4 regions of the Kitasatospora sp. NPDC050543 genome follow, and region 2 is predicted to be linked to each of the others. Evidence: riboswitches for the same ligand, from Rfam matches in the RefSeq annotation. Region 2 holds a riboswitch; each other region holds the start of a gene.
What was found. Region 2 has a riboswitch for cyclic di-AMP ahead of ACIBH3_RS29435 (transglycosylase family protein). Riboswitches for the same ligand answer to the same signal wherever they lie in the genome.

Region 1 (7,405 bases), on a different contig from region 2:
CCGCCGCGTCAAGGACGCACCGCCCGACACCCGCCCCGGACTCCGGCGGAGGGCGGCGGATGGCCGGATCCCGCCGCCCCCTGTTCCATCCGCCCGGCCCGGCGCCCATCCTGACGGGGCGACGGGCCCACCTGGGACGAGAGGACGGCATGATGACCGATCCGCGCGACCGTGACCGTGACCGTGACAACAATGGCGATGGCGATGGCGACCGGCCGGCGATGACGCCGTTCGACGAGGTCTACGACCGACCGGACCCCAGGGAGTTCTTCCGCACCCTCGGCCCGCTCGAGTACCGCACACCTCACCACGCCCAACGCATCTTCCGGCGACTGGTCGAGGCCCGGGCCCGCAGCGCCCACAGCGCCGGCGCCGACCTCACCGCGGGCACCCCGCGCCCGCTCACCGTGCTCGACATCTGCTGCTCGTACGGCATCAACGCGGCACTCCTCAACCACGACCTGACGCTGGACGACCTCTACGCCCACTACACCTGCCGCCGGGCCGCCGGGCTCGGCACGGCCGAGCTGGCCGAGTGGGACCGGAGCTGGTACGCCGCGCACCGGCGCCCCGACGCCGCCCGGATGGTCGGCCTGGACGTGGCGCCCAACGCGATCGCGTACGCCCGTGCCGTGGGTCTGCTGGACGAGGGGTTCGCCGAGAATCTGGAGGCCGGCCCGCCCAGCCCCGAGCTGCTGGCCGCCGCCCGGCACGCCCGGCTGATCACCGTCACCGGCGGCGCGAGCTTCCTGTCCCCGCGCACCTTCCAGCCACTGCTGGCAGCGGCCGAACAGCCGGTCTGGGTGGCCGCGTTCGTGCTGCGTACCGGCTCCTACCAGCCGATCGCCGAGGGGCTGGCGCCCCATGACCTGATCACCGAGAAGGCCTGCGCGCCGACCTTCCCCCAGCGGCGCTTCAGCGGGCCCGGCGAGCGGCGGCATGCGATCGACGCCGTCACGGAGGCCGGCGAGGACCCGGCCGGCAAGGAGAGCGAGGGCTACTTCCACACCGCCCTGCACCTCTCCCGGCCTGCCGAGGACGCGACCGCGTTCCCACTCGGCCGCCTGATCCGGGACTCCTGAACGACGGCCGGCGAACTGCCGCCGCCGCACACCCCGTCCACCGGGCCACCCCGGCCTCGCGGACCCCGCGGGCGGCCGGGTGTTGCCAACCAGCCCCGAATGACCAAGGTAAGGCTAACCTAATCTTGTCCCTGCCTACGCCACCCGGAGCGCTGACATGAGCCACGTCGACCGCGACACACCCGAGCCGACCCACGCCGAGCGCATCCGCAGCCTGCTCACCGCCGCCGCGTCCCTGACCCTCGCGGTCGGCGGGCAGCGCTACGAACTCTTCGCGGGCCACTCCCTGGCCCGCGGCGGCGGCAGGCTCCGGCTGAGCGTCCCGGCCGACAGCGACCCGGCCCTCGCCGCCGCACAGGCGCCGCCCACCGGAGCGAGCGCGGTGCTCGAACTGACCGACGTGGCACCGGTCGCCGTCCGCCAGCGGATCCGCGGCCGGCTCGCGGTGGCCGGGCGCCTGCACCCGGCCCACCGGGCGGACGACGGCCAGTTCGCCCATCTCTGGCTGGAGATCACCCAGGCCGCGCTGAGCACCCCGCACGGAAGCTCGTGCGTCGACCGCGCCGCCCTCGCGGCCGCCGAGGCCGACCCGCTCGCCCGGTACGAGGCGGGCCTGCTCACGCACCTGGCCGACGACCACCCGGACGCGCTGCTCACCCTCACCCGGCTGATCGAGCCGGGCCTGCTCGCGGGCGTTCACCAGGTGGTACCGCTGGCGCTGGACCGGCTCGGCATCGTGCTGCGCCTGGAACGCGAGCGCACCCACCAGGACGTCCGGCTGGCCTTCCCCCGGCAGGTCGCCGACGCCGAGGAGTTCGGCCACGCCGTGCACGCCCTGCTCGCCGCGGCCCACACCGGCCCGACCGCCCGCTGAGCCGGGCGGGGGGCGAGGCCGGAGCTGACGGTGCGTCCGGTACGACGGCCGCCGCGGGCACAAACGCGACCGGCCGGGCCGGCCGCGAAGAGACTTCGCAAGCCGGCCCGGCCCGGTGTGTTCACCGCGACTGGTCAGGTACCGCGGTGGAGCGGATCCCGGAGGATCAGATGCTGACGCCGTGCGCGCGCAGGTACGCGATCGGGTCGATGTCCGAGCCGTACTCCGAGCCGGTGCGGATCTCGAAGTGCAGGTGCGGGCCGGTCACGTTGCCGGTGGCACCGGAGAGGCCGATCTGCTGACCGACGGTCACGGTCTGGCCGACCTTGACGCCGATCGAGGACAGGTGGGCGTACTGGGCGTACTTGCCGTCGGCGAGCTTGATCTCGACCTCGTTACCGTAGGCGCCGCCGGGGCCGGCCTTGACCACGGTGCCCGCGGCGACAGCCTTGAGCGGGGTCCCGGTCGGGGCGACGAAGTCGGCGCCGGTGTGGTGGCCGCTGGCCCACATGGAGCCGGCCACGCCGTAGGCGGTGCCGAGCTTGGCGCCGGCGATCGGCGCGGTGTAGCCCGAGGCGTTGGCGGTGGCCGGCTTGGTGGCGGGCGCCGGGGTGGCCGGGGTGGTGGCGGCGGGCTTGGGGGCCTGCTTCGCCGGGGCGGCGGGCTTCTCGGTGGGCTTGGCCGGCTTGGGGGTCTGCTTGACCGGGGCCGGGGCGGCGGGCTTCTTCGCCGGGGCGGCGGGCTTCTGGACCGGGGCCGCGGGCTTCTCGACCGGGGCCGCGGGGGCCTGGGCGACCGGCTTGCCGTTCAGCGAGAGCTGCTGACCGGGGAAGATCAGGTTCGGGTTGGCGCCGACCACGTCACGGTTGTGGTCGTACAGCGCGTGCCAGCCACCCTCAACCTTGTGCGAGGCGGCGATCTTCGACAGCGAGTCGCCGCCGACGACCTTGTACTTCTGCTCGGCGGGCGCGGCGGCCGGGGCCGGAGCGGCCTCGGCGGGCGCGGCGGCGGGCTTCTCGGCAACGGCGACAGCGTCGGTGCTGGTCGCGGCGGCCGGGGCCGACTGCTGGGTCTTGGCGGCCGGGGCCTCGTGGGCCTGGGCGGTCGCGGCGGTCACCAGCGGGAGGCCGAACACGGCGCCGACGACGCCGGTGGCGATGCCGATGCGGGCGAGGCGGGGCAGGCGGTTACGAAGGGGGGTTGCCTGTGCGGGCATGGGGGATTTCCTCTCCGACGCCTGCGAGGTGAGCTGTCGGGTTCGGGCTGGAGTTGCCCGGCCGCAAGCGCGGCTTCACCCCAAGCCGCCCCGGAATTCCGGGACGGCAACTTACCTGTGGTTCCCCCGCTCCTGCCGTACAGAGCTCAGTTCCGATACCTCCGGGCAGCGGCAGGACTAGGCGTTCTACCCGGGGAGCCGTCCGGACCAGGGCCGGGCGGTCGCTGAAGCAAAGCCCATCGACCCGATCGAAGCAATGTCGATCTCTTCACCGGTCAACAATTCGCCGAATTACCGTGACGCTCCGAATGATCGCCTACGCAGTATGTGCACAATCCAGTTGCGCTGCGCTACCGGCCACCGAGGATCCGGTCATATTCGGGGCACTCCGTACACGGCCGGATATTCTCGGTCACCGGCCGACACGCCGCCGGTGAGCCTTGTCACTTCACCCCCGGGCGCGCACGATCGGGCCGTGGCAAAAGACTCCGCCGGCGGACTGCGGCTCGGCACCGCACAGGGGCGATGGGTGCTGCTCGCCACAGTCCTGGGCTCCAGCATGGCCATGCTCGACGGCACCGTGGTCAACGTCGCGCTGCCCCGGATCGGCATCGATCTGAACGCCTCACTGGCCGCCCTGCAGTGGACCCTGAACGCCTATCTGCTCACACTCGCCGGGCTGATCCTGCTCGGTGGCGCGCTCGGCGACCGGTACGGCCGGCGCAGGATCTTCCTACTCGGCGTCTGCTGGTTCGCCGTCGCCTCGGCCGCCTGCGCCGCCGCGCCCTCGATCGGGTTCCTGATCGCCGCCCGCGCCCTCCAGGGGATCGGCGGCGCACTGCTCACCCCCGGATCCCTGGCGATGCTCCAGGCCTCCTTCCACCCGGAGGACCGCTCCCCCGCGGTCGGCCTCTGGTCGGGCCTGGGCGGGGTGGCCGCGGCCGTCGGCCCCTTCCTCGGCGGCTGGCTGGTGGACGGGCCAGGCTGGCGGTGGATCTTCCTGCTGAACGTGCCACTGGCCGCCGTCGTGGTCGCGGTCGCCGCCCGTCACGTTCCGGAGACCCGGGACGAGAGCGCCACCGGAAGCTTCGACGTGCTCGGCGCCACGCTGGCCGCGCTCGCGCTCGGCGCGATCACCTACGCGCTGACGGCGGCCGGTGAGGGACTCTCACCCGCGGTCTGGGTCACGGCGGTGGCCGGGGTGCTGCTGGGTGCGGCCTTCATCACCACCGAGCGGCGCCGCTCCGAGCCGATGCTGCCGCCCGAGCTGTTCGCCTCCCGGCTGTTCACCTCCGTCAATCTGGTCACGCTCTGCGTGTACAGCGCGTTCAGCGGGGTGTTCTTCCTGCTGGTGGTGCAGCTGCAGACGGTCAGCGGCTTCTCGCCGCTCACCTCGGGCCTGGCCCTGCTCCCGATCACGATCCTGATGCTCGCACTGTCCTCGCGGGCCGGGCGCCTGGGCAAGCGGATCGGCCCGCGGCTGCCGCTCTTCGTCGGCCCGCTGATCTGCGCGGCCGGGGTGCTGCTGATGCTGCGGATCGGGCCGGACGCCTCCTACTGGACGGACGTGCTGCCCGCGAGCACGGTGCTGGGCTGCGGGATGACGCTGCTGGTCGCGCCGCTGACGGCGACGGTGCTGGCCGCCGTGGAGGTCAGGCGGGCCGGGATCGCGAGCGGTGTCAACAACGCCGCCGCCCGGGCGGCCGGCCTGCTCGCCGTCGCGGCGCTGCCCGCCCTGTCGGGGCTGAGCGGGGAGGCCTACCGGGTGCCCGAGGCGGTCGACTCCGCCTTCCACACCTCGATGCTGATCTGCGCCGGCCTGCTGACCACCGGCGGGCTGCTGGCGCTGGCGACGGTACGCGGCAACGTCCTGGCGCCCGACCACCCGGTGGCCGAGCCGACTTGCGAGTGGAACTGCGCCACCACCACCCCGCCGTTCGACCCGGGACGCCCCGGCGGCGAGACGCCTCAGGGCCCGGCCACCGGGACGGCGACCGGGCCCTGAGGGCCGCGCGAATGCACTGATGCTACGTCAGAGGATGTCGCCGGGCGCGTACTTGGCTGCCTCGGGGTAGGCGGCGGCGACGGCCTCGATCCGTCGCACGACCTCGGCGACCTGCGCCCCGGCCGCGCCGGTGAAGGAGAGCCGGTCGGCGAGCAGCGCGTCCAGCGCGGCGCGGTCCAGCGGGACGCGCGCGTCCTCGGCCAGCCGGTCCAGCAGCTCGTTCTCCCGGGCCCCGCCGCGCATCGCCAGCGCGGAGGCGACGGCGTGCTCCTTGATGACCTCGTGCCCGGCCTCGCGGCCGACACCCGCCCGCACCAGGCCCATCAGCACCTTGGTGGTGGCCAGGAAGGGCAGGTAGCGGTCCAGCTCGGCCTCGACCACGGCCGGGAAGGCGCCGAACTCGTCCAGGACGGTCAGCAGGGTCTCCAGCAGGCCGTCGAAGGCGAAGAAGGCGTCCGGCAGCGCGACCCGGCGCACCACCGAGCAGGAGACGTCACCCTCGTTCCACTGGTCTCCGGCCAGCTCGGCGGTCATCGACGCGTAGCCGCGCAGGATGACGGCCAGGCCGTTGACGCGCTCGCAGGAGCGGGTGTTCATCTTGTGCGGCATCGCGGAGGAGCCGACCTGGCCCTCCTTGAAGCCCTCGGTGACGAGCTCGTGGCCGGCCATCAGGCGGATGGTCTTGGCCAGGCTGGACGGCCCGGCGGAGAGCTGGACGAGGGCGGTGAGCACCTCGAAGTCCAGGGAGCGCGGGTAGACCTGGCCGACGCTGGTGAGCACGTTCTCGAAGCCGAGGTGGCCGGCGACCCGGCGCTCCAGCTCGGCGAGCTTCTCGGTGTCGCCACCGAGCAGGTCGAGCATGTCCTGCGCGGTACCGACCGGGCCCTTGATCCCGCGCAGCGGGTAGCGGGCGATCAGCTCCTCCAGGCGGTTGAACGCGACCAGCAGCTCGTCCGCGACGGTCGCGAAGCGCTTGCCCAGGGTGGTCGCCTGCGCGGCCACATTGTGCGAGCGGCCGGCCATGACCAGCTCGGCGTGCTGGGCGGAGAGCCGGCCCAGGCGCACCAGCACGGCGACCGTACGGTCCCGCACGTGCTCCAGGGACTGGCGGATCTGCAGCTGCTCGACGTTCTCGGTGAGGTCCCGAGAGGTCATGCCCTTGTGGATCTGCTCGTGGCCGGCGAGGTCGCTGAACTCCTCGATCCGGGCCTTGACGTCGTGCCGGGTGATCCGCTCACGCGCGGCGATGGAGGCCAGGTCGACCTGGTCGACGACCTTCTCGTAGTCGGCGACGGCGTTGGCGGGCACCTCGACACCGAGGTCCTGCTGGGCCTTCAGGACGGCGAGCCACAGATGGCGCTCGAGAACCACCTTGTGCTCGGGGGACCACAGCTGGGCCAGGGTCGCCGAGGCGTACCGGGAGGCCAGGACATTGGGGATCTGGGGCTTCGCGCTCACGCTTCGCAAGCCTAACAGCCCAGGTCGGCCCGACTCCCGGCGCACCGGCCCGACCGCCCGCACACCGGCCGGCCCGGCTGTGCGGGCCCGGTCAGGCCCGGGTCACGCGGCACGCCCGGCTGCGCGGGTCACGCCCGGCCGGTGAGGACCGGGAGCACCTGGGCGCAGATGGAGTGCAGCGAGACCCGCTGCTCGTCGGTCATCGCGTCGAAAGCCTCGTGGGTACGGGCCATCTCGGCGCGGATCAGGCGCAGGATCTCCTGGCCGTGCTCGGTGATGACCACGTTCTTCACCCGGCGGTCGGCGGCCGCCGCCTCGCGGTTGGCCAGCCCCAGGGTCTCCAGCCGGTCGACGATGCCGGTGACGTTGGAGGCGTCGCAGCCGAGCCGGCCGGCCAGCGCACGCATCGGCACCGGCGTCTGCACCGCCCCGAGCGCCTTCGCCTGCGAGGACGACAGGCCGTGCCTGGCCGCCGCACCCGCGAAGTCCTGGAAGTACGCGGCGCCGACGGCGGCCAGCGCCTCCATCAACTCGGCGGTGGTCGGTACGGTCGTCGTCGCTGTCGAACCCATGGTCATCAGGGTACGCGTAAAAGGTTCAGCAACTCCAGCTTTGACCATCGAAAGCACCTGCGCCCCGGGCAGCCCGCCACGGCGCGCCGACCGGGCAGCGCGCCGGCCGCACCGCGCTCGGAGCACGGCGGCTCAGAGCACCAGCAGCTCGAACAGCCGCCGTAGCTCGGCCTCCGGGTCGGCGGTCAGCCCGGTGTG
Region 2 (7,405 bases):
CTCCGACGGCGGCGCCGTCAACAGCCTGCTCCACACCCTCCACCTGCCCGAGCCCGGCTGGCTGGACGACCCGCTGGGCCAGAAGGCCGCCGCCGTCCTGGTCAACACCTGGGTCGGCGTGCCGTTCATGATGATCTCGCTGCTCGGCGGCCTGCAGTCGATCCCGGCCGAGCTGTACGAGGCCGCCGAGATGGACGGCGCCACCGCCTGGCAGCGCTTCCGGCACGTCACCCTGCCGGGTCTGCGGACCGTCTCCAGCACCGTCGTCCTGCTCGGCGTGATCTGGACCTTCAACCAGTTCGCCGTCATCTTCCTGCTCTTCGGCAACGGCGCGCCCGACGCCCAGCTGCTCGTCACCTGGGCCTACCGGCTCGGCTTCGGCCAGCAGCCCCGCGACTACGCCCAGTCCGCGGCCTACGGCGTCATCCTGCTCTCCATCCTGATCGTCTTCACCGCCTTCTACCGTCGCTGGCTCGCCCGCAACGAGCAGGCCAACGGCTGACGCCCCCGCACCCCAGCGACCAAGAAGGCAGGTAACCCGATGAGCACCACCACCGACCGACCGACCGTCCTCACCGCGGGCGCCGGCGCCCCGGCCGCCCGGGCCGCCAAGGTCCGCCGCCGCGGCGAGCAGGCCCCGCTGGCCAAGGCGCTCTCGCACGGCGCACTGATCCTCGCCAGCCTGATCGCGCTGTTCCCGGTGCTGTGGATCGTCTTCGTCTCGCTCGGCCCCGACAAGACGGACTACCTCCACCCCGGCGCCATCCTCGACAAGATGTCGCTGTCGAACTACGACAAGGTGCTGTTCGACACCGACTTCCTGAGGTGGTTCGGCAACGCCTTCATCGTCTCCGGCGCCACCACCGTGCTCGGTGTGCTGATCGCCGCGACCACCGGCTACGCGGTCTCCCGGATGCGCTTCCCCGGCCACCGCCCGCTGATGTGGTCGCTGCTGGTCACCCAGATGTTCCCGATCGCGGTGCTGATCGTGCCGATGTACACGATCCTCTCCACCCTCGGCCTGCTGGACAGCTACCTCGGGCTGGTCCTGGTCTACTCGACCACCACCGTCCCGTACTGCGCCTGGCTGCTCAAGGGCTACTTCGACACCATCCCGGTGGAGATCGACGAGGCCGGCCGGGTCGACGGGCTCTCGCCCTTCGGCACCTTCTGGCGGCTGGTGCTGCCGCTGGCCCGCCCGGGCCTGGCGGTCGCCGCGTTCTACTCCTTCCTCACCGCCTGGGCCGAGGTGGCCTTCGCCTCCACCTTCATGCTCAGCTCGGACAACTACACCCTGGCCGTCGGCCTGCAGACCTTCGTCAGCGAGCACGACGCCCAGTGGAACCTGATGGCCGCGACCGCCGTACTGATCGCGATCCCGTCCTCGGTGCTCTTCTACCTGGTGCAGCGCCACCTGGTCACCGGCCTGACGGCCGGTGCCTCCAAGTCGTAGTCCGAGCGCCGTTCCCCTCTCTTCCTGCTGACGCGCACCGGCCGCCCACACCCCGGCGGCCGGGACGACACCTAGTCCCCAAGGGATGACAGTCCATGACCCAGAACCTGGCCGACACCTCCCGGTCCACCGCCGCCGCCCCCACCGCCGTCACCACGGCCGTCGCGAACGCCGGTGAGTCCAGAGGCTGGTGGCGGGAAGCGGTCATCTACCAGGTGTACCCCCGTAGCTTCGCCGACTCCAACGGCGACGGCATGGGCGACCTGCCGGGCATCCGCAGCCGGCTGCCGTACCTCAGGGACCTCGGTGTGGACGCCGTCTGGCTCTCCCCCTTCTACGCGTCCCCGCAGGCCGACGCCGGGTACGACGTCGCCGACTACCGCGCCGTCGACCCGATGTTCGGCACCCTGCTGGACGCCGACGCGCTGATCCGCGACGCCCACGAGCTGGGCCTGCGGATCATCGTCGACCTCGTCCCCAACCACTCCTCGGACGCCCACGAGTGGTTCCAGCGGGCCCTGCGCGAGGGCCCCGGCTCCCCGCTGCGCGAGCGGTACCACTTCCTTCCCGGCAAGGGCCAGAACGGCGAACTCCCGCCGAACGACTGGGAGTCCATCTTCGGCGGCCCCGCCTGGACCCGCACCGAGAACCCCGACGGCACCCCCGGCGACTGGTACCTGCACCTGTTCGCCCCGGAGCAGCCCGACTTCAACTGGGAGAACCCGGCCGTCGCCGACGAGTTCCGCTCGATCCTGCGCTTCTGGCTCGACATGGGCGTCGACGGCTTCCGGATCGACGTCGCCCACGGCATGGTGAAGGCCCCCGGCCTGCCCGACCTCGGCTCGCACGACCAGCTCAAGCTGCTCGGCAGCGACGTGATGCCGTTCTTCGACCAGGACGGCGTGCACGAGATCTACCGCACCTGGCGCCGCATCCTCGACGAGTACCCCGGCCAGCGGATCGGCGTCGCCGAGGCCTGGACCCCGACGGTGGCCCGTACCGCCAACTACGTCCGCCCCGACGAGCTGCACCAGGCCTTCAACTTCCAGTACCTGGGCACCCACTGGGACGCCGGGCAGCTGCGCGAGGTCATCGACGTGTCGCTCGACTCGATGCGCCCGGTCGGCGCCCCCAGCACCTGGGTGCTCTCCAACCACGACGTCACCCGGCACGCCACCCGCTTCGCCAACCCGGCCGGCGGCACCCAGATCCGTACCCCCGGCGACCGCGAGCTCGGCCTGCGCCGGGCCCGCGCCGCCAGCCTGCTGATGCTCGCGCTGCCCGGCTCCGCCTACCTCTACCAGGGCGAGGAGCTCGGCCTGCCGGACGTCACCGACCTGCCCGACGAGGTCCGCCAGGACCCGTCGTTCTTCCGCAAGGCCGGCCAGGACGGCTTCCGCGACGGCTGCCGGGTCCCGATCCCGTGGTCCGGCACCGAGGCCCCGTACGGCTTCGGCCCCACCCCGGGCGGCCCCAGCTGGCTGCCGCAGCCCGCCTCCTGGGCCGAGCTGAGCGTCGAGGTGCAGAGCGGCGACCCGACCTCCACGCTGGAGCTCTACCGCAGCGCCCTGGCGGTCCGCCGCGAGCACCCCGCGCTCGGCGCCGGCACCGAGGTGACCTGGCTGGACTCCCCCGAGGGCACGCTCGTCTTCCGTCGTGACAGCGCCGAGGGCTCCTTCGTCTGCACCGTGAACGCCTCCGCCGAGCCGGTCCGGATCGCGACGCCGGGCCGTATCATGCTCTCCTCCGCCGACGCCGTCGGCACGAGCGAGCCTAAGGACGGTGCGGTGGACGGATGGACGGTCCTGGCGGCGGACAGCACCAGCTGGTGGGCGGTCTGACATGGTTGCAATAGGCTCTGGGATCGTGACTACGGCGCGACTCTCAGACATCGCGGCGCAGGCGGGGGTCAGCGAAGCCACCGTCTCCCGCGTACTCAACGGCAAGGCGGGCGTCTCCGCCACCACCCGGCAGACCGTGCTGGCGGCGCTGGACGTGCTCGGCTACGAGCGCCCCACCCGGCTGCGCCAGCGCAGCGCCGGCCTGATCGGGCTGATCACCCCGGAGCTGAGCAACCCCATCTTCCCGGCCCTCGCGCAGGTCATCGAGCAGGTGCTCAGCCGGCACGGCTTCACGCCGGTGCTCTGCACCCAGACCCCGGGTGGCGCCACCGAGGACGAACTGGTGGAGATGCTGGTCGAGCGCGGTGTCGCCGGCATCGTCTTCGTCTCGGGTCTGCACGCGGACACCACCGCCGACCACGACCGGTACGCCAAACTCACCGGCCGGCAGGTCCCGTTCGTCCTGATCAACGGCTACAGCGAGCGGTTCTCCGCCCCGTTCATCTCGCCGGACGACCGCTCTGCGATGTGGATGGCCGTCCAGCACCTGGTCGAACTGGGCCACGAGCAGATCGGCCTGGCCATAGGGCCCAGGCGCTACGTTCCGGTGCTGCGCAAGGTCGAGGGTTTCACCGCCGCCACGAAGGAACTGCTCGGCCTCACACAGGAGCAGGCCGAGGCCATGGTCCACCACACCCTGTTCAGCGTCGAGGGCGGCCACGCGGCTGCCGGCGCACTGCTGGACAAGGGCTGCACGGCGATCGTCTGCGGCAGCGACATGATGGCGCTCGGCGCGATCCGGGCGGTGCGCCAGCGGGGCCTGTCGGTGCCGCAGGACGTCTCGGTGGTCGGCTTCGACGACTCGCCGCTGATCGCCTTCACCGAGCCGCCGCTGACCACCATCCGCCAGCCGGTCGAGGCGATGGCCATCGCCGCCGTCGACGCCCTGCTGGAGGAGGTCGGCGGAAACGCCGCGCAGCGCGGGGAGTTCATGTTCCAGCCGGAGCTGGTGATGCGCGGCTCCACCGGCGCCCGGCCGGGCCGCGGGGAGTGAACCCCAGGCCGTGAGCCGAGCCGTGAAGGCCCCCGGAGGATCCTCCGGGGGCCTTCACGCTGCCCGGGCGCGCCGCGCTGCCCCGTGCCCGCACGGGACGCGGGAAGCGGCCTCCCAGGGCCCGTCCGCCATGCGCGTCGGTCAGGCGCGCGCGGGGCATCGTCGGAGCGGCCCTAGCCCTCCTGGACGGGCGGCTGCTCCTGGGCGAGGCGCTGCCCGTCGGCGGCCTCGGTGGTGCGGCTCTCGGTGCGCCGCCCCCTGGCCAGGTAGTCGCGGACGATCAGCTCGATGGCGTCCTGCGGGCTGGCGGTACCGGAGAGCAGCATCACGTCGATCGCGAGATTGGCGTCGAGCGTGACGGTGACCTGGGCCATGGTGACTCCTCCTCGGGTGCTGAGCAGCAGCATGCCCGGAGGTCCAGCGTTTGACCATGGCCCGGTGGGACCGGTACGGCCCGGTGTTGATGGGTACGCCGCGGCCCCCGGGGAGAGCGAGCAGACTCCTCCCGGGGGCCGCGGCGTACCGCGCCGCTGGGATCAGACCCGGCCGGCGAAGTCCGGGGCCCAGTTGGCGATGGTCTCGACCCTGACGCCCGCACTCGGGTTGGCGGCCTCGACGTAGCTGCCGTTGCCGGTGTAGATCGCGACGTGGTAGACGCCCGAGTCGCTGCCGTTGTTGGACCAGAACAGCAGGTCGCCCGGCTGCAGCTTGTCCAGCGACACGTGGGTGCTGGCGGCGGCCTGGTCGGCGGCGACGCGCGGGATGGAGATCCCGGCGGCACGCAGCGCGGCCTGGGTCAGACCGGAGCAGTCCCAGCCGCCGTTGCCGGTGCCGCCGTAGATGTACGCCTGGCCGACCTTCGACTGCGCGAAGGAGACCGCGGCGGCCTTGCTGCCGGTCGCGGTCTGGGCCGAGGTGGTCGCGGCGGCCTTGGTGGCGGTGGCGGCGGCCGGCTTGGTCTCGGCCTTGGCGGCGGGGGCGGCGGAGCGGTTGAACCAGTCGAAGTGCTCCGCGTCGGCCTTGTCGTCACCGAGGGACAGGTGCTGGCCCGGGTAGATGACGTTCGGGCCGTCGGTCAGGACGGACTTGTTGAGCTCGTACAGGCGCTCCCAGCCGCCCTGCACGTTCTCCTTGTCGGCGATGGAGGAGAGCCAGTCGCCGGCGATCACGGTGTAGCTGGAGGCGTGCGCACCGTGCTGCTGCGACCAGGACTTGCCGGTGCCCTGGTCGCTCTTGGCGGGGGCGGCCGGGGCCTTGGCGGCCGGGGCGGCCGGGGCCGGGGCCTTGGCGGCGGGGGCGGCCGGAGCGGCCGGAGCTGCCGGAGCGGTGGTGTCCAGGACGGGCGCGGGGCCGCCCTTGGTCAGACCGGCCTGCACGGAGCAGACGGGCCAGGCGCCGGGGCCCTGCTCGGCGAGCACCTTCTCGGCGATGGTGATCTGCTGCGCCTTGGTGGCCAGGTTGGCCTGCGAGGCGTACGCGGTGCCACCGAAGGCGGCCCAGGTGCTGGAGGTGAACTGGAGGCCGCCGTAGAAGCCGTTACCGGTGTTGATGGCCCAGTTGCCGCCGCTCTCGCACTGGGCGACCTTGTCCCAGGTGGCGACGGAAGCGGCGGAGGCGGTGCCGGAGGCGAGGCAGGGGATCGAGAGGCCGACGCCTGCCACGCCGACGGCGGCGATCAGGCGGCGGGTGCGGCTGGACAGACGGGTGCCGTTGGTGGGCAGCATGAAGAAGCGTTCCTCTCCCACGCCTGCGAGGTGAGCTGTCGGATTCGGGCTGGAGTTGCCCGGCCGTACTGAGCACGGCTTCACCCCTAGCCCTGAACCGGTGTGGGACCGGTCCGGGGCGGCTTACCTGGGTCCCCCGCGCCTGCCGTGGTGCGTTTTCGCGCTGCCAGCGCACCCGACGGCAGGCCTCGGCGTTGCGGGTGAACTGGGCCCGTGTGACCACGAGCGGCAGCACGTTAAGCAGACTTAAGTTCAAACTGCAAACATGTGTGAGCTTGCTCACGAGGCCTCCGCAAGATCGCGACAGAGTGTCCGACATGATCAGAAACGGGCGGTTTCCAACAAGCCCCTTGCGGTCGGCGAGATCTGCCTATGCTTCAGGAGTCAGCGCATGACGCAGCCGTCTGGGGGGAGGGCTACGAGGCCATGGTCGCGAGTGACGAGCGGAACACCGGGGGCGGGCCGGCCGGCGGGACCAATGGCCCTGTCGCCGGGGCCGGTGCGGGCCGGCCGCTGCGACGGCGGACGATGATCCGCTGGCTGGCCGTCGGTAGCGCCCTGGCGGCGGTCTCCGGCGAGGAGCTGCTACGCCGTTCGCTGAGCGGGCGCGACGCCCACGAACCATCAGTCGGACCCCCCGCCGCCGGCTCCGGGCACCCCGGCGCGGACCCCGGGCACACCCACGGCGGCCCGCCGCCGGCGGCGGGGCAGTCGCCGCCCGCGGTGGACGAGAGTGGGCGCCGGTGGTCCGATCCGGCCGGCTGGGGTGGCTCGGTGCCGGGTCCGCGCAGCGCGGTTCGCATCGCAGACCGGGTCATTCTGGACATTGACCTGGAAATCGGATCAATCGTCATCGAACCATCAGGCGTGCTGGTCTTCGCCTCCGACCGCACGCTCACCCTGAGCTCGGCGGGCAACGTCGAGGTCCGCGGCGCGCTCGCGCTCGCCCCCGCCGGCACCGCCACCCACACCCTGCGCTTCCCCGCCGTCGACGAGCGCCGCTTCAAGGGCGACGGCATGAGCGTCCTGGACACCGACACCGGCCTCTGGGTCACCGGCGCCGGCTACCTGCGCCTCGACGGTGCCCCCCGTGCCGCCTGGGTCCGCGCCGCCGCCGCGCTGAAGGCGGGGGACACCACCATCGAGCTGGCCGCCGCCCCGGCCGGCTGGCAGCCCGGCGACGAACTCGCAGTCACCCCCACCGCCGCCCCGAGCGAGGCGGACTTCTCCACCTCCTACGACCTGCGCACCATCAGGACCGTCAGTGGAAACACCGTCACGCTGGACGTGCCGCTCGCCCACGCCCACCCCCGGGTGGCCACCGGAGGCGGCG
Region 3 (7,405 bases), on a different contig from region 2:
AGCGGCAGCGTCTCGGAGGGGAGGAGCAGCTGGAGCGGGCACTGATCCGGCAGGGGGTCCCGGCGGGCCGGATCGACACGTACTACCGCCGGCAGCTCGCCGTCGGCGGGCTGGCCGCCGCCGACGGGCAGGACGCCGGGACGCCGTCCGGCCAGGTGGCCGTCCGGCGGGCCCTGGCGGCCGCCGCCGGCGGCCGGCACGTCCGGATCAATCCCCGTTACGGCAGCTGGGACGCCGGCCGCGCCTCGCTGGCCCCCGACGCACCGCTCTGGCTCACGGCGGGCTGATCGCCCGGCGGGGGGTGAGCGTGGGGCCTGAGCGCGGGACGGTGGCGGCGGTGCCTCTGGTGCCCTCCCGCCTCCGGTCGGGCGAGCCCCTGCCCGCGACGGCGATGGTGGCCGCCGACCGCCGCGCATCGAGCACCGGCCGTCGCGGCCGCCCGCCGGCCCGGGCGGGTAGGTTCGGAGGGTGACGACGACGAACGCGGCCCCGAAGCTGATCCTGCTCATCACCACCCACCGGGTCGCCCCGGGCCTGCTCTCCTGGCCGGCGTGGGAGGCGCTGCGGGAGGCCGACCGGGTGCTGGCGGCCGATGCGGGGCATCCGCAGCTGGCGGCGGTGCGGCAGGCCGGCGTGGAGGTCACGCTGGTGGAGCGCGGGTCGGCGCCGGCGCTGGCTCGTGTGCTCACCGGCGAGGGCGGGGGAGTGACGCTCTGGCTCGGCAGCCCGGACGGTGATCCGGGGCTGACCGACGCGCTGGCGCGGCTCGCGGTCGAGGAGGCCGGGGCGGTGCCGGAGATCGAGCTGTTGCCCGGTTCGTACGACCTGCCGGGTGCGCGGCTGCTGGACCTGGTCTCGGTGATGGACCGGCTGCGCTCGCCCGGCGGCTGCCCCTGGGACGCCGAGCAGACGCACGCTTCGCTGGTGAAGTACCTGGTCGAGGAGTCCTTCGAGCTGGTCGAGGCGATCGAGGAGGGTGACCGGGAGACGCTGCGCGAGGAGCTCGGCGACGTCCTGCTCCAGGTGTTCTTCCACTCGCGGATCGCCGAGGAGGACACGGACGACCCGTTCTCCGTCGACGATGTGGCGGGCGACATCGTCGAGAAGCTGATGTACCGCCACCCGCACGTGTTCGGGGACGTCGAGGCGGCGGGCGCCGCCGAGGTGGAGGCCAACTGGGAGCAGCTGAAGGCGGCGGAGAAGCAGCGCGAGTCGGTGCTGGACGGCGTGCCGGCCGGTCTGCCGGCCCTGGCGTACGCGGCGAAGCTGGTCTCCCGGGTGCGTCGCGCGGAGTTCACCGGGGTGCCGGACGCCCCGTACGAGCTGCCGCGCGAGCTGACGGCGCAGTCGGCGGGCCGGTTGCTGCTCGCGGTGGTGCAGCGGGCGCACGACGCCGGCGTGGACGTGGACGCCGCGCTCCGGGCGGCCGCCCGCGGCTACCGCGACGCGGTGCGCGCGGCGGAGGGCCTCACCGGCTGAACACGCCCCCGCCGCCCCCGCAAGCCCCCCGTGGGCGCCCTGCGGAGGTGCCCTACGCGGCGTACGTCGGGCTGTCGGCCCGGTGGTGGGGCTGCTCCTGGACGACCTCGCTGATCGCCTCACCGACCAGGGCGAGCAGCTCGGCGAGCCGCTCCAGGTCCAGGTGGTCGGGCAGGTCGGAGAGGGAGACGATCCGCTCGCCGCCGGGCCCGGCGACGCAGAACAGGTCGATCGGCCCGAGGTGCTTCTCGGTGGTGTCGACGAGGGCGGCGACGTCGCTGGGCCGGTGGATGTCGGCGCACACGCCGACGACCGGGCAGCCGGTCCGGTCGAGCTCGGCGGCGAGGTCCTCGGCGACCCCCGGGTGCTGGTCGGCGATCAGCACGCCGTTGGCGCCGGCGGCCGTGAACCGGCGGGCCAGGTCGGCACCCGACCCGCCGCTGAGTACCGCGATGACCACCACTGCCCCGGCTACTCGCATGGTGCGCTCCTTCCTGGGGGCGACACCGCACCGGCGCCCACCAATGTCCAGTCGGAGGGATCGTAGACACGGCACGACCCTCCGCAACAGGGATTACCCCGCAGGTGACCAGGCTCACCCCTCCCCGCCAACGGATACGGTCAAGACATGCCAGATCAGCCCAGCCCCGATCAGCCCGCCGGCGCCCAGCCGCCCCTCTTCACGTGGGAGTTCGCCGCGAACCCGTACCCCGCGTACGCGTGGCTGCGCGAGCACGCGCCCGTGCACCGGACCACGCTGCCCAGCGGTGTGGACGCCTGGCTGGTCACCAGGTACGCGGACGCGCGGCAGGCGCTGGCCGACAGCCGGCTGTCCAAGAACCCGGCGCACCACAGCGAGCAGGCCCACCGCAGCGGCCGGGTGGGGATTCCGGGTGAGCGCAGCGCGGATCTGATGACGCACCTGCTGAACATCGACCCGCCGGACCACACCCGGCTGCGCCGGCTGGTGTCCAAGGCCTTCACCCCGCGCCGGGTCGCCGAGTTCCAGCCGAGGGTGCAGCAGCTGACCGACCGCCTGATCGACTCGTTCGCGGCGCGCGGGTCGGCGGACCTGATCCACGAGTTCGCCTTCCCGCTCCCCATCTACGCGATCTGCGACCTGCTGGGCGTACCGGAGGAGGACCAGGACGACTTCCGGGACTGGGCCGGCATGATGATCCGCCACGGCGGCGGTCCGCGCGGCGGGGTCGCGCGGGCGGTGAAGCGGATGCGCTCGTACCTGCTGGAGCTGATCCACCGCAAGCGGGCGGACCTCGGCGACGACCTGATCTCGGGGCTGATCCGGGCCAGCGACCACGGGGAGCACCTGACCGAGAACGAGGCCGCGGCGATGGCCTTCATCCTGCTGTTCGCGGGCTTCGAGACGACGGTCAACCTGATCGGCAACGGGGTGTTCGCGCTGCTGCGCCACCCGGAGCAGCGGGCGCTGCTGCAGTCCTCGATCGCGCGGGGGGAGCAGGGGCTGCTGGGGACGGCGGTCGAGGAACTGCTGCGCTACGACGGACCGGTGGAGCTGGCCACCTGGCGGTTCGCGACGAGCCCGCTGACGATCGGCGGGGTGGACATCCCGGTCGGTGATCCGGTGCTGGTGGTGCTGGCGGCGGCCGATCGCGATCCGGCCCGGTTCGCGGCCGAGAACACCCTCGACTTGGCCAGAAAGGACAACCCGCACCTCGGTTTCGGCCACGGAATCCACTACTGCATCGGCGCGCCGCTGGCCCGGCTGGAGGGTCAGGCCGCGCTGGCCACACTGCTCACCCGACTTCCCGATCTTCGTCTCGCCGCCGACCCCGATGACCTGCGCTGGCGTGGCGGTCTGATCATGCGAGGGCTTCGTGAACTTCCCGTGGCATTCACCCCTGAGGCCTCGCGGGCAACAGGGGTGTCACGCGGACGGCGTGTCGATCGACCTGCGTCAGAGGCGATCTGAATGCGGATCAATCCGGACATACTTGTACCGTTTGTGGACGATCAATCGACTGTCGTAATTTCTATGTGATGTCTGCGATATGAGCTTGTGATCGGTATGAGGATCCGTCTAACCTCCGTGGAGCTCGCAGTGCGAGCCCCGAGCGTGGAACGCCGAGTCCTGCCCGCCGCGTTTCGGGAAACCGACCAGACCCCTGGGCAGGGGCGGGGGAACCAGGTTTGTTGCCGTCCCCACGGCTTGGGGTGAAGCCGCAGGCGCGGGAAGAGATTCCCGCTCCACGCGGCCGGGCCACCTCCCGGTCCGAACCCGACAGCTCACCTCGCAGGCGGGCGGAGAGGGACACCGACATGCTGTTCGCTGGTAATGGCCGTCACCGTCGTCGCACCCAGACCGAGAAGGCGATCGCCGTCGCCGGAGTGACCGGCGTCGGACTCGCGATGCCGCTGCTCAGCGCCACCGGAGCCCACGCAGCCGACGTCTTCACCTGGGACGCCGTCGCGCAGTGCGAGAGCGGTGGCAACTGGAGCATCAACAGCGGCAACGGCTTCTACGGGGGGCTGCAGTTCACCTCCAACACCTGGAAGGCCTACGGCGGCAACCAGTACGCCGCGCAGGCGCACCAGGCGTCGAAGGGCCAGCAGATCGCCGTCGCCGAGAAGGTCCTCGCCGCGCAGGGGCCCGGCGCCTGGCCGGTCTGCTCGGCGAAGGCGGGGCTGGCCAAGGGCGGCGCCGCCGCCCAGGTCGACACCGGCTCCGCGGCCTCGTCCTCCTCGGACGCCTCGCCGGCCGCCGTCCAGCCCAAGCCCGCGGACGCCCCGGCGGACACTCAGCAGGCGGAGCCCAAGGTCGACTCCAAGCCGATCCGGCCGAGCGCCCCGAGCTCCGCCCCGGTCTTCTCCGGCAAGGCCGGCTGGGACGAGGACGCGAAGGTGTACTGGTACCAGAACAACGGCGCCTGGTACTGGACCAGCCACCAGAGCGTCTACAGCCAGTTCGCCGGTGACTCCAGTGCCCCGCCCACCTCGCTGCCCCCGGCCGCGTCCACCGACGAGCGCGCCGCCGAGCCCGAGGCGCAGCCCGTGGCCGAGTCCGCCGCCGCGCCGGTCGCCGCGCCCGCGCCCGCGCCGGTGCAGGCCAGCGTGTCCGACCCGGCGAGCGCGCCCGAGGCCGCGCCCGCGCCGGCCGCCCATGACTACACCGTCCGCTCCGGCGACAACCTCTCCGCCATCGCCGGCGCGCAGCAGGTCGCCGGCGGCTGGCACGCGGTGTACGACGGCAACCGCGACACCGTCGGTGACAACCCGGACCTGATCCTCCCAGGCCAGGTCCTGCACCTGGGCTGACGGCCAGGTCCCGGCCGGGCGCGATACGGCCGTGACACGGCGGCGCCGCGGTTGCACCGCGGCGGTGCTCTGACTGCAACGCGACTGTGGCGCACGGGCCGTACCGGGTTCGCCCCGGTACGGCCCTCGGCGGGGCTCCCGGTGCCTCCCGTGGGGCAACCAGGTGAACTACCGGCGGGTAGCCGGGCCACACCCTGAGACGGAACCTGGGCCAGCGTGGCCCGGCGGGCCCGTGCCGTTAGGCTCTGGTCGAAACGACTCCGCAATCGTCCGCTGACGCCACACCTGTCCGTAGGACCTGCTTCCGCATAGGAGATGCCTCGTGCCGTCCATTGATGTCGTCGTAGCCCGTGAGATTCTCGACTCCCGTGGCAACCCCACGGTCGAGGTCGAGGTCGGTCTCGACGACGGCAGCACCGGCCGTGCCGCTGTCCCGTCCGGCGCCTCCACCGGCGCCTTCGAGGCGCTGGAGCTGCGCGACGGTGACAAGAACCGTTACTTCGGCAAGGGCGTGGAGAAGGCCGTCCTGGCCGTCATCGAGCAGATCGGCCCGGAGCTGGTCGGCTACGACGCCACCGAGCAGCGCCTGATCGACCAGGCCATGCTCGACCTGGACGCCACCCCGGACAAGTCCTCGCTCGGCGCCAACGCCATCCTCGGCGTCTCGCTCGCCGTGGCGCACGCCGCCTCCGAGGCCTCCGACCTGCCGCTGTTCCGCTACCTCGGTGGCCCGAACGCGCACGTGCTGCCCGTCCCGATGATGAACATCCTCAACGGTGGTTCGCACGCGGACTCCAACGTGGACATCCAGGAGTTCATGATCGCTCCGATCGGCGCGGAGTCCTTCTCCGAGGCCGTCCGCTGGGGCGTCGAGGTCTACCACACCCTCAAGGGCGTCCTGAAGGAGCGCGGCCTCTCCACCGGCCTGGGCGACGAGGGCGGCTTCGCCCCGAACCTGGACAGCAACCGCGAGGCGCTGGACCTCATCACCGAGGCCATCAAGAAGGCCGGCTACGTCCCCGGCAAGGACGTCGCGCTCGCGTTGGACGTCGCCGCCTCCGAGTTCTACAAGGACGGCGCCTACCAGTTCGAGGGCAAGGCGCTCTCGGCCGAGGAGCTCATCGCGTACTACGCCGAGCTGGTCGCCGCGTACCCGCTGGTCTCCATCGAGGACCCGCTGGACGAGTCCGACTGGGACGGCTGGAAGTCGATGACCGACAAGCTCGGCGACAAGGTCCAGCTGGTCGGTGACGACCTGTTCGTGACCAACCCGGCCCGCCTGGCCAAGGGCATCGAGACCGGCACCGCCAACGCGCTGCTGGTCAAGGTGAACCAGATCGGCTCGCTGACCGAGACCCTGGACGCCGTCGAGCTGGCCCAGCGCAACGGCTACCGCTGCATGATGTCGCACCGCTCCGGCGAGACCGAGGACGTCACCATCGCCGACCTCGCCGTCGCCACCAACTGCGGCCAGATCAAGACCGGCGCCCCGGCCCGCTCCGAGCGCGTCGCCAAGTACAACCAGCTGCTGCGCATCGAGGAGATCCTCGACGACGCCGCCGAGTACGCCGGCCGCGGCGCCTTCCCCCGGTTCCGCCACGAGGGCTGAACCCTTCGGTAGCGCGCACGCCCGACCGGTGCCCCGCCTGTTCACCCCGTAGGGTGGGCGGCGGGGCACCGTCGCGACCAGGAGGGGATACGGGAGATGGCAGGCTGGAGGATTCCGGGCTTGGCGGCTCGGCCGAGGTTCACCAGCCGCGCGACCGTCCTCGTGCTGGTGCTCTGCTCGCTGGTGGCGATCCTCGCGTACCCGGCCCGCCAGTTCGTCTCCCAGCGCTCCGAGATCTCCGCCCAGCGTGCCCGCGCCGAGCACGCCAGGCAGCGGGTCGAGCAGCTGCGCAGCGAGAAGGCCCGCTGGCAGGACCCGGAGTACGTCAAGGCGCAGGCCCGTACCCGGCTGCACTACGCGATGCCGGGGGAGACTCCTTTCATCTCGGTCGATCCCGCCACCAGGACCTCCGCCGCCCTGCCCGCCCCGACCGACGCCGGCGCCTTCGGGCCGGTGAAGGCCGCCAAGCCCTGGTACGCGAGCGTCTGGGACTCCGTCGACGCCGCCGACTCGGCCGCCAATGCCCCCGCCCCTGCTCCAGCTAGAGACAGCTCTCCCCATGACCACTGAGAACACCCCCGCCGTTCCCCCCGTCGCCGACGCCGACGTGGCGGCCATCGCCGCCCAGCTCGGCCGTGTCCCGCGTGGCCTGCGCGGTGTCGCCCACCGCTGCCCGTGCGGCAACCCGGACGTCGTCGAGACGGCGCCCCGGCTCGCGGACGGTACGCCGTTCCCGACCCTCTACTACCTGACCTGCCCCAAGGCCGCCTCGCTGATCGGCACCCTGGAGGCGGACGGTGTGATGAAGGACCAGACCGCCCGGCTCGCCGAGGACCCGGAGCTGGCCGCCGCGTACGAGAAGGCGCACGAGGACTACATCGCCCGCCGGGACGCCATCGAGGTGCTGGAGGGCTTCCCCAGTGCCGGCGGCATGCCGGACCGGGTGAAGTGCCTGCACGTGCTGGTCGGCCACTCGCTGGCCGCCGGGCCCGGCGTCAACCCGCTCGGCGACGAGGCGATCGG
Region 4 (7,405 bases), on a different contig from region 2:
GCGCCCCGGCCTGCGGCCGGACGGGCGCCGAGCGACGCATCCGGTGGGACGTCCGAGACGAACGAGGGAGCGCAGTGGAGTTGGCCCCGGCCACCGAGCCCGGCAGATCCAGCGGCGCCGAGGGCCCCGGCATCCCGGCCCAGGCCGGCGCGTCCGCCCCGGGCTCCCCCGCGGGCCCCTCGGCGGCCGGCGGGGCGCTGTGGGGCCTCGGTGCGGGCTGGCTGCTCAGCCGGGTGCTCCTGGTGCTCCTGGTGGTCGGCGTGATCCGCATGACCGGCGGGGACATCACCACCGACGTCTGGCTGATCTACCACGGCTGGTACGGCGTCCTGCAGACCGGCACCTTCCCGCTGGACGACGTGACCTGGCAGTACCCGCCGGGCGCGGCGCTGGTGATCATGCTTCCGGGGCTGCTGCCCTGGTCCTACCTGGTGTCGTTCTGGGTCGTCTGCGGCGTGATGGACGCCCTCGCGATGGGTCTGCTGATGCGGGCCGGCCTGCGCAAGGGCCGCAGCTTCACCGGGGCCTGGGTCTGGGTGGCCGGCGTGCCGCTGCTCGGGCCGATGATCTACAACCGGTACGACATCGTGGTCACCGCGATCGCCGTGGCGGGTCTGCTGGCGCTGCTGCGCCGCCCGGCGCTCGGCGGGGTCCTGCTGGGCCTGGGCGGCATCATCAAGATCTGGCCGCTGCTGGCCCTGCTCGGCACCCCGCCCGGGCGGCGCACCCGGCGCTCCTGGACGGCCGCCGCGGCGACCGTGAGCTCGGTGGGCTTCCTGCTGGCGGCCGGGATGAACGGCGCCTTCGAGTTCCTGACCTTCCAGAAGGACCGCGGGATCGAGGTCGAGTCGCTCGGCGCCCTGCCGCTGCACATCGCGCGGATCGCCGGTGGCTGGGACGGCCAGGTGATGATGCACTACGGCTCGGTCGAGATGCTCGGACCGTGGGTCGGCGTCGTCTCCAAGGTGATGGTGGCCGCCACCCTGGCGGGCTTCGGCTGGCTGCTGCTGTGGCGGCTGACGGCCAAGCGCCGCAACAACGCCACCACGTACGACGCGGCGCTCACCGCGCTGCTGATCTTCACCGTGACCAGCCGGGTGATCAGCCCGCAGTACCTGGTCTGGCTGGTCGGGGCGGCCGCCGTGTGCCTGACGGTGCGCGGCACCAGCCAGCGGCCGGTGGCCGTGCTGATCCTGATCGCCACCCCGCTGACCACGCTGGAGTTCCCGGTGCTGTTCAGCTCGGTGGTGGGCAGCGACCCCTGGGCTGTCACGGCCCTGGGGCTGCGCAACCTGCTGCTGCTCGCCGCGGCGCTGCTCTCCTGCGTGCGCCTGTGGCGCTCCACCCGCGGCCCGGCCCCGCTGCCCGCCACCGTGGTGCTCGCCCCGGCGGACGGCCCGGCCACCCCGGCCTACCCGGTGCGCCCGGGCATCGCCTACGAGCAGGACCTGCTGGACGGGATCGACCGGCCCATCGCCGGCGCCGACCGCTGAGCGACGCCCCCGGGGCGGCCCGTGCCCGGACTGGGAAGTCGGCCGGGTCGGCTTCCCACTCCACCGGTGACCGGGCGCCGGTCAGCCGCCGCCGAACAGCCGGCGGGCCTCGTCGATCCACAGCGTGGTGAACTCCCCCAGGCCCGTCCCGAGCTCGCTGCGCAGTACCTGGTCCAGCTGCCGCCCCCGGCCCGCCCCGGCGCCCGCCGCGCCGACGGCCCGATAGAGGGCAACCAGCTTCTGCCGGCCGTAGCGACGGGCGAGCAGGTCGCAGGCGAGCCAGGACAGCTCGTACGCCTGGGAGATCCCGGCGGCACCGGCCGTGAAGTCGGCGTCGGCGGGCAGGGCGGTGGGCAGCCGCCCGGCGGCGACGTCGGCGGCGAGCTCCGGGGCGATCTGGCGGGCGGTGCGGCCGGTGTCCAGGTAGCCCGTCCAGTCGGCGACGCCCTCCGAGAGCCAGAGCGGGGTCCATGCCCGGGTGTCGGCCCGGGTCGCGACATGGGTGGCCTCGTGGGTGAGGACCACCTGCCGGCCGAACGCGCTGAGCCTGCGGTAGGCGTCCGGGTTGATCATCACGCGGTCCGCGGGGGCCTGGTCGGGGGCGCCGGGGGCCGAGCTGGTGACGGCGGCCATGTCGGTGTAGTCGGCCGCCCGGACGTCCAGCAGCCGGGCGAACTGGTCCTCGGTGGCGGGTAGCTCCAGCAGCAGCCGGCCGGCCCAGCCGGTGCCCCAGACCGCGGTGACCGCCGGGACGACCGTCCCGGCGACCGCGGCCACCTCCGCGGGGCCGGTGGCGGCGCCGTCCAGCCCCAGCACCAGGCAGTGCGCACCGGCGGCGGCCCGGACGACGCCCAGGTCCCAGAGCGCCGCCGGGCCGCCGGCCGGCTCCTCGCGCTCCACCAGCCAGCGCCCGCCCACCCGGGCCAGGGCCAGGCGCCGCGAGTAGCGCGCCGGCTGCCCGTCGTAGCCCTCGATCCGCACGGCCAGTTCGGCGGTGACCTCCGGGCCGGCGCCCGGCAGCCCGGCCGGCACCGGGGCGAGGTACTCCAGCCCGGCCAGCGGGACGGCCGCCAGCCGCTCCCGCAGCTCCTGCTGGGCGCCCGCCGCGCCGGCGGTGGCGGTGGCGGCCAGCGCGGCCGCGTCCCGGCCCAGCAGGGCCTTCGCCCGGGCGTCCAGCAGCTCCGTCAGGCCCGGCCCCGGCCCGGTGGCGGACGCCCGGCGGGCCGCCGTCGGGGCGGCCGCCCCCGGCACCGAGAGCTGGGCCAGCCCGCCGGCGGCCAGCAGCAGCGCGGCGCGCCTGGACAGCACCGCGCGGCCCGCCGCGCCGTCGGGGCGGGGCAGGCCGCGTGGGGGCGGGTCGGCACGGCTCAGAGCCGGACCACCCCCGAGACGGGCATCGCGTTGACGCTCTCGTACCGCACCCGGGCGCCCGGGTAGGGGGCGTGCACGACCACACCGCCGCCGGCGTACATACCGACGTGGTGCATGTCCTTGTAGAAGATCACCAGGTCTCCGGGTCGGGCGTCGGCGAGGCTGACCCGCTGCCCGGCGTACGCCTGGGCCTGCGAGGTCCGCGGCAGGGTCACTCCGGCCTGCCGCCAGCTGTAGTACATCAGACCGGAGCAGTCGAAGGTGCGCGGCCCGGTGGCGCCGTAGACGTACGCGGAGCCGATCTTGCTGACGGCTGCGGCCAGCGCGTCGGCGGCCCGGTCGGATGCGGGCGGGACGGTGCCGAGGTCGAGCCGGTCGGTGCCCCTGGTGGCCCGCTGCTCGGCCTCCCTGGCGTCCTGGGCGACCATCCTGGCCCGCTCGGTGGCGCCGAGGCTGTTGAGCAGCTTCTGTGCCTCGTTCAGCCGCTGCTGGATCTGCTGCTTGTTCTCGGCGAGCGAGCGCCGGGCCTCCTCCAGGTCGGCGAGCTTGGCCGAGGTCTCGGCCCGGCGCTGGTCCAGGCGGCGCTGACGCTCGACCACCTCGCGCAGGGTCTCGTGCTCGCGCTCGGCGACCTGATCGAGGCTGCGGGCCCGGGCGAGATAGCCCTCGGGATCGGAGGCCAGCATCAGCTGGACGGCCGGCTCGATCCCGCCGGAGCGGTACTCGGCGGCGGCGACGGTGGCGAGTTCGCCGCGCAGCCGGTTCAGCTCGTCCTGGGCGAGGGCCACCTGCCCCTGGAGCGAGCCGGTCTCGCTCTGCAACCGGTGCTGGTACTCCTGGGCCGCGTTGAACCTCTCCGAGGCCTGCTCGGCCTCCTCGTAGAGCTGCTCGACCTGCGCCTTGACGTCCCGCTTGCTCGGCGGGTCGGCGGGCGAGCCGGGGAGGGCCTGGGCACTGCCACCCGCCGTCACGGCCAGCGCGGTGGTGGCGGCCGCGGTGAGCACCAGCGCACGGGCGAGCGGGTGCGCACCTGGCAGTTGGGTTCGGCGGTGCATCGCCATGCGGCGGCGGCTCCATTCCTGCGGCCCGCCCCGCCACCGCCCCGGGTGGGCGGCCGTACGAGCGGGGTCAGGTGGCAGACGTTAGCGAGTCCGGGCGATCGAGTCCAAACCCCTCCCAACACGAATATTTGACCCAATATCGGACAAGCGGTCGACTGTAGTCCCAAAGCGGCAGGCCCGGCCTCCGAGTGGAGACCGGGCCCGCGAGGTGCCTACCGGGGCGTCAGACGCGCACGATGGCCGAGATCGACATCATCGTGGCGGTCTCGTAGCGCACGACCGTGCCGGTGCGCGGGGCGTGGATGACCTGGCCACCGCCCACGTACAGGGCGACGTGGCTGCCACCGTTGTAGATGATCAGGTCGCCGGGCTGGGCGTTGGCGATGTTGGTGCCGACCCGGGTGCCCGCATTGGCCTGCTCCTGCGAGGTGCGCGGCAGCGAGACACCCGCCTGGGCGTACGCCCAGCCGGTGAGGCCGGAGCAGTCGAAGGTGCTCGGCCCGGTGGAGCCGTACTTGTACGGGGAGCCGAGCTTGGACTCCGCGGCCGCGATGGCCGCGGCGGCGCGCGAGCCGGCCTGGGCGGTGCTCGGCGCCGGAGCGGAGGCGGCGGGAGCCTTGGCCGCGGGGGCCGAGGTGTCCTGCTTGGCACTCATGTCGGTGCGGGCGGCGTCGCGCGAGGCCCGGTCGGCCTCGGCCTTCGCGGCAGCCTTGGCGGCTTCGGCCTTGGCCTTCGCCTCGGCGGCGGCCTTGGCCTCGGCGGCGCGCAGCGCCTCGCGCTCCTGCTCGGTCAGCGTGTTGAGGAGCTCCTGGGCCTTGGCGAGCTTGCTCTGGATCTCCTCCTTGCTCGCCCTGAGCTGCTGGGTGGTGCCGTCCAGCTCGGCGAGCTTGGCCTGCGCCTCGCCCTTGTCCTGGTCGAGCTTGCGCTGCTGCTCCTGGAGCTGCTTCAGGGCGTCGCTCTGCGAGCTGCCGACCTGGTTGAGCGAGCCGGCCTGGTTCAGGAAGTTGTCCGGGCTGGTGGAGAGCATCAGCTGGACGGTCGGCGAGATGCCGCCGTTGCGGTACTGCTCGGCCGCGAGCTCGGCCAGGCCGCCCTGGAGCTCGGTCACCTCGGACTGCTGACGGGCCACCTTGTCCTGGAGCTCGCCGACCTGCTTCTGCAGTTCCTGCTGCTTGACCTGCGCACCGTTGTACTTGTCGGTGGCGACCTCGGCCTGCTCGTTGAGCTGGTCGACCTGCTCCTTGACCTGGTCCTTGGTGGGCGTCGGGTCGGCGTGCGCACCGGACTGCGCGGAGATCGCGACGGCGGCGGCAGCGGCCGCGGTCATGATCGACACACGGGTGCGACTGGCAGGCTTGGGACGACGATGGGACGCCACGAAGGCGGGCTCCTTCTTCCTACGTCCGCCTACCGGGTGAGCTGACGGGTTCGGGCTGGAAGAGACGCCCTACGACGCCTCACCGTCCGCTCCCGCGGCCGGCCTGGCGCCGATTCACCCCGAGGAACATGGTTCCCCGGCTCCGGTCCACAGCACCCCCGCAGGGGCTTCCCCGTAGGGCAGGCGAGCTGCCCCGCTGCTTCACGGACTCGGCGGTAACCCCCGCCGCCACCCGGGATGGGTGATCGACTGTGCGGTGGTTCAGGGCCTGACCCTAGTAACGAAACCGTGATCCGTTCAAATCCTTGTCAGTAAAAAGTCTGAATGACGCCGTAGCATTCCGGGGAATCTGACCATGTGTGATCACGCACCCACTCAGAGCTGACTGATTCTCACCATGTGGCCACCGACACCCGACCGGGGTGACCCAGATCACAGTGCCCCGACTCCGGGGGCCGGGCGTGTCGGAAGACCGGGATGACCGGTGATGTGGCGAGCAGGCAGCAAATGTCCGGATTGGACGAGTTGCTGGCGGAAGGTCAGGGCGGGCGGTCAGACCCGGCGGATGCTGTTGATCTGCATCGCGTCCGCCTTCATCACCTTGACCACGTCACCGGTGTGCGGCGCGTGCACCACCAGACCGTTGCCGATGTACATACCGACGTGGCTGCGGTCCGGGCGGTAGATGATCAGGTCGCCCGGCTGGGCCTCGGCCAGCGAGGGCACCCGGGCGCCGACGTTGCCCTGCGCCTGCGAGGTCCGCGGCAGCGAGACACCCGCCTGCGAGTACGCCCACACCATCAGGCCGGAGCAGTCGAAGGTGCTCGGCCCGGTGGCGCCCCAGACGTACGGGGAGCCCTGCTTGCTCATCGCCTTGGCGACGGCCGTCCCGGCGTAGCCGGCGGCCTGCGGCAGGGCCGTCAGGTCGGCGCGGGTGGAGTCGCGCGAGGCGCGGTCCTGCTGCTGCTGGGCCTGCTGCAACGCGGCCCGGTCGGCGGCGCTGAGCGAGTTCAGCAGCGCCTGGGCGTCCTTCAGCTTCGTGTTGACGTCGGTCTTGGCCTGGTTCAGCTCCTTGGTGGTGCTGTCCAGGGTGGCCAGTACGGCGGCCGCCTCGATCTTCTGCTGGTCCAGGCGGCGCTGCTGGTCCTGAAGGCCCTTGAGCGCGTCGGTCTGGGTCGTGGTGGCCTGCTGGACGCTGGAGGCCTTCTGCAGGTAGCCGTCCGGGTCCGAGGCCAGCATCAGCTGGACGGAGGGGTCGATGCCGCCGGTGCGGTACTGCTCCGCCGCGACCTCGGCCAGGCCCACCTGAAGCTGGGTCATCTGGTCCTGACTGCGGGCCACCTGGTCCTGGAGCTGGTCCGACTGCTTGCGCAGCTGGTCCGCCCGCTCCTTGGCGCCGTTGTACTTCTCCGCCGCCTGCTCCTGCTCCTCGTTCAGCTGGTCGATCTGGGCCTTGACCTCCTCCTTCTTGGAGGGGTTCGGCGCAGCGTGGGCACTGACCTGGGCGGAGAGGGCGACCGCGGTCGCTGCGGCAGCGGTGAGCACGGTCACCCGTGCACGGCTCGGCTGCTTCGGACGGCGGTGGGAGGCCAAGGGACCGGCTCCTTCTTCCTGCGGGCTCGCCCGATCGGGTGAGTATCCGGAAAATAGGTTTGACGCCAGACCCTAGTGAAGATCACAGCATTCCGCCACTCCCCTCCGGGCACCAGGTTGACGCCGAAACCCCGAATTCACGCGATCCACACAGCGCCGTCATCCGTCCGCCAACGAGCCCGTGACCATGCGGACCCCACGCCGCCGACCGGGTGTCAACCGGCCCTCAGGGCCGGGCCAGCCGGTTGAGCAGCAGAATCGACGCCACCGGCCGCGCCCCGGCCTTGCGTACGCCGTCGGCGACCTCCCGGTCGGTGGAGACCACCACCACCGGCCGCCCCTGCGGCTCGGCCCGCACCAAACGCCGGATCAGTTCGTCCGCGGTCTCCCCCGTACGGCTGAACCGCACCCGCACCCCACGCGGCGGCGCCATGATCACCGGGACGTCCAGGTCCTGCCCGTCGAAGACACAGGTGACCTCCGCCTGGGTCCGCTGGGCCAGCATCGCC

Region 1: another riboswitch for cyclic di-AMP. It lies ahead of ACIBH3_RS09230 (peptidoglycan DD-metalloendopeptidase family protein); the one in region 2 lies ahead of ACIBH3_RS29435 (transglycosylase family protein).
Region 3: another riboswitch for cyclic di-AMP. It lies ahead of ACIBH3_RS01740 (transglycosylase family protein); the one in region 2 lies ahead of ACIBH3_RS29435 (transglycosylase family protein).
Region 4: another riboswitch for cyclic di-AMP. It lies ahead of ACIBH3_RS17985 (NlpC/P60 family protein); the one in region 2 lies ahead of ACIBH3_RS29435 (transglycosylase family protein).

What each region holds. Positions count from the first base shown of each region.
Region 1 is NZ_JBITGZ010000005.1:331,646-339,050, forward strand. Features, by position in the region: gene ACIBH3_RS09220 (hypothetical protein) at 153-1,082, shown strand; gene ACIBH3_RS09225 (DUF2470 domain-containing protein) at 1,240-1,956, shown strand; gene ACIBH3_RS09230 (peptidoglycan DD-metalloendopeptidase family protein) at 2,123-3,172, opposite strand; cyclic di-AMP (ydaO/yuaA leader) riboswitch at 3,176-3,329, opposite strand; gene ACIBH3_RS09235 (MFS transporter) at 3,648-5,177, shown strand; gene purB (adenylosuccinate lyase) at 5,205-6,635, opposite strand; gene ACIBH3_RS09245 (MarR family winged helix-turn-helix transcriptional regulator) at 6,764-7,207, opposite strand; gene ACIBH3_RS09250 (DUF3037 domain-containing protein) at 7,340-7,405, opposite strand, start outside.
Region 2 is NZ_JBITGZ010000033.1:17,762-25,166, reverse strand. Features, by position in the region: gene ACIBH3_RS29460 (carbohydrate ABC transporter permease) at 1-502, shown strand, start outside; gene ACIBH3_RS29455 (sugar ABC transporter permease) at 542-1,453, shown strand; gene ACIBH3_RS29450 (glycoside hydrolase family 13 protein) at 1,549-3,294, shown strand; gene ACIBH3_RS29445 (LacI family DNA-binding transcriptional regulator) at 3,296-4,348, shown strand; gene ACIBH3_RS29440 (hypothetical protein) at 4,522-4,722, opposite strand; gene ACIBH3_RS29435 (transglycosylase family protein) at 4,885-6,093, opposite strand; cyclic di-AMP (ydaO/yuaA leader) riboswitch at 6,078-6,235, opposite strand; gene ACIBH3_RS29430 (hypothetical protein) at 6,499-7,405, shown strand, end outside.
Region 3 is NZ_JBITGZ010000001.1:416,540-423,944, reverse strand. Features, by position in the region: gene ACIBH3_RS01760 (SurA N-terminal domain-containing protein) at 1-287, shown strand, start outside; gene ACIBH3_RS01755 (MazG family protein) at 469-1,479, shown strand; gene ACIBH3_RS01750 (SDR family NAD(P)-dependent oxidoreductase) at 1,532-1,960, opposite strand; gene ACIBH3_RS01745 (cytochrome P450) at 2,108-3,430, shown strand; cyclic di-AMP (ydaO/yuaA leader) riboswitch at 3,603-3,772, shown strand; gene ACIBH3_RS01740 (transglycosylase family protein) at 3,778-4,773, shown strand; gene eno (phosphopyruvate hydratase) at 5,096-6,382, shown strand; gene ACIBH3_RS01730 (septum formation initiator family protein) at 6,503-6,952, shown strand; gene ACIBH3_RS01725 (DUF501 domain-containing protein) at 6,942-7,405, shown strand, end outside.
Region 4 is NZ_JBITGZ010000013.1:58,386-65,790, forward strand. Features, by position in the region: gene ACIBH3_RS17970 (glycosyltransferase 87 family protein) at 75-1,493, shown strand; gene ACIBH3_RS17975 (hypothetical protein) at 1,575-2,801, opposite strand; gene ACIBH3_RS17980 (NlpC/P60 family protein) at 2,861-3,925, opposite strand; gene ACIBH3_RS17985 (NlpC/P60 family protein) at 4,149-5,252, opposite strand; cyclic di-AMP (ydaO/yuaA leader) riboswitch at 5,314-5,468, opposite strand; gene ACIBH3_RS17990 (NlpC/P60 family protein) at 5,856-6,896, opposite strand; gene ACIBH3_RS17995 (NYN domain-containing protein) at 7,123-7,405, opposite strand, start outside.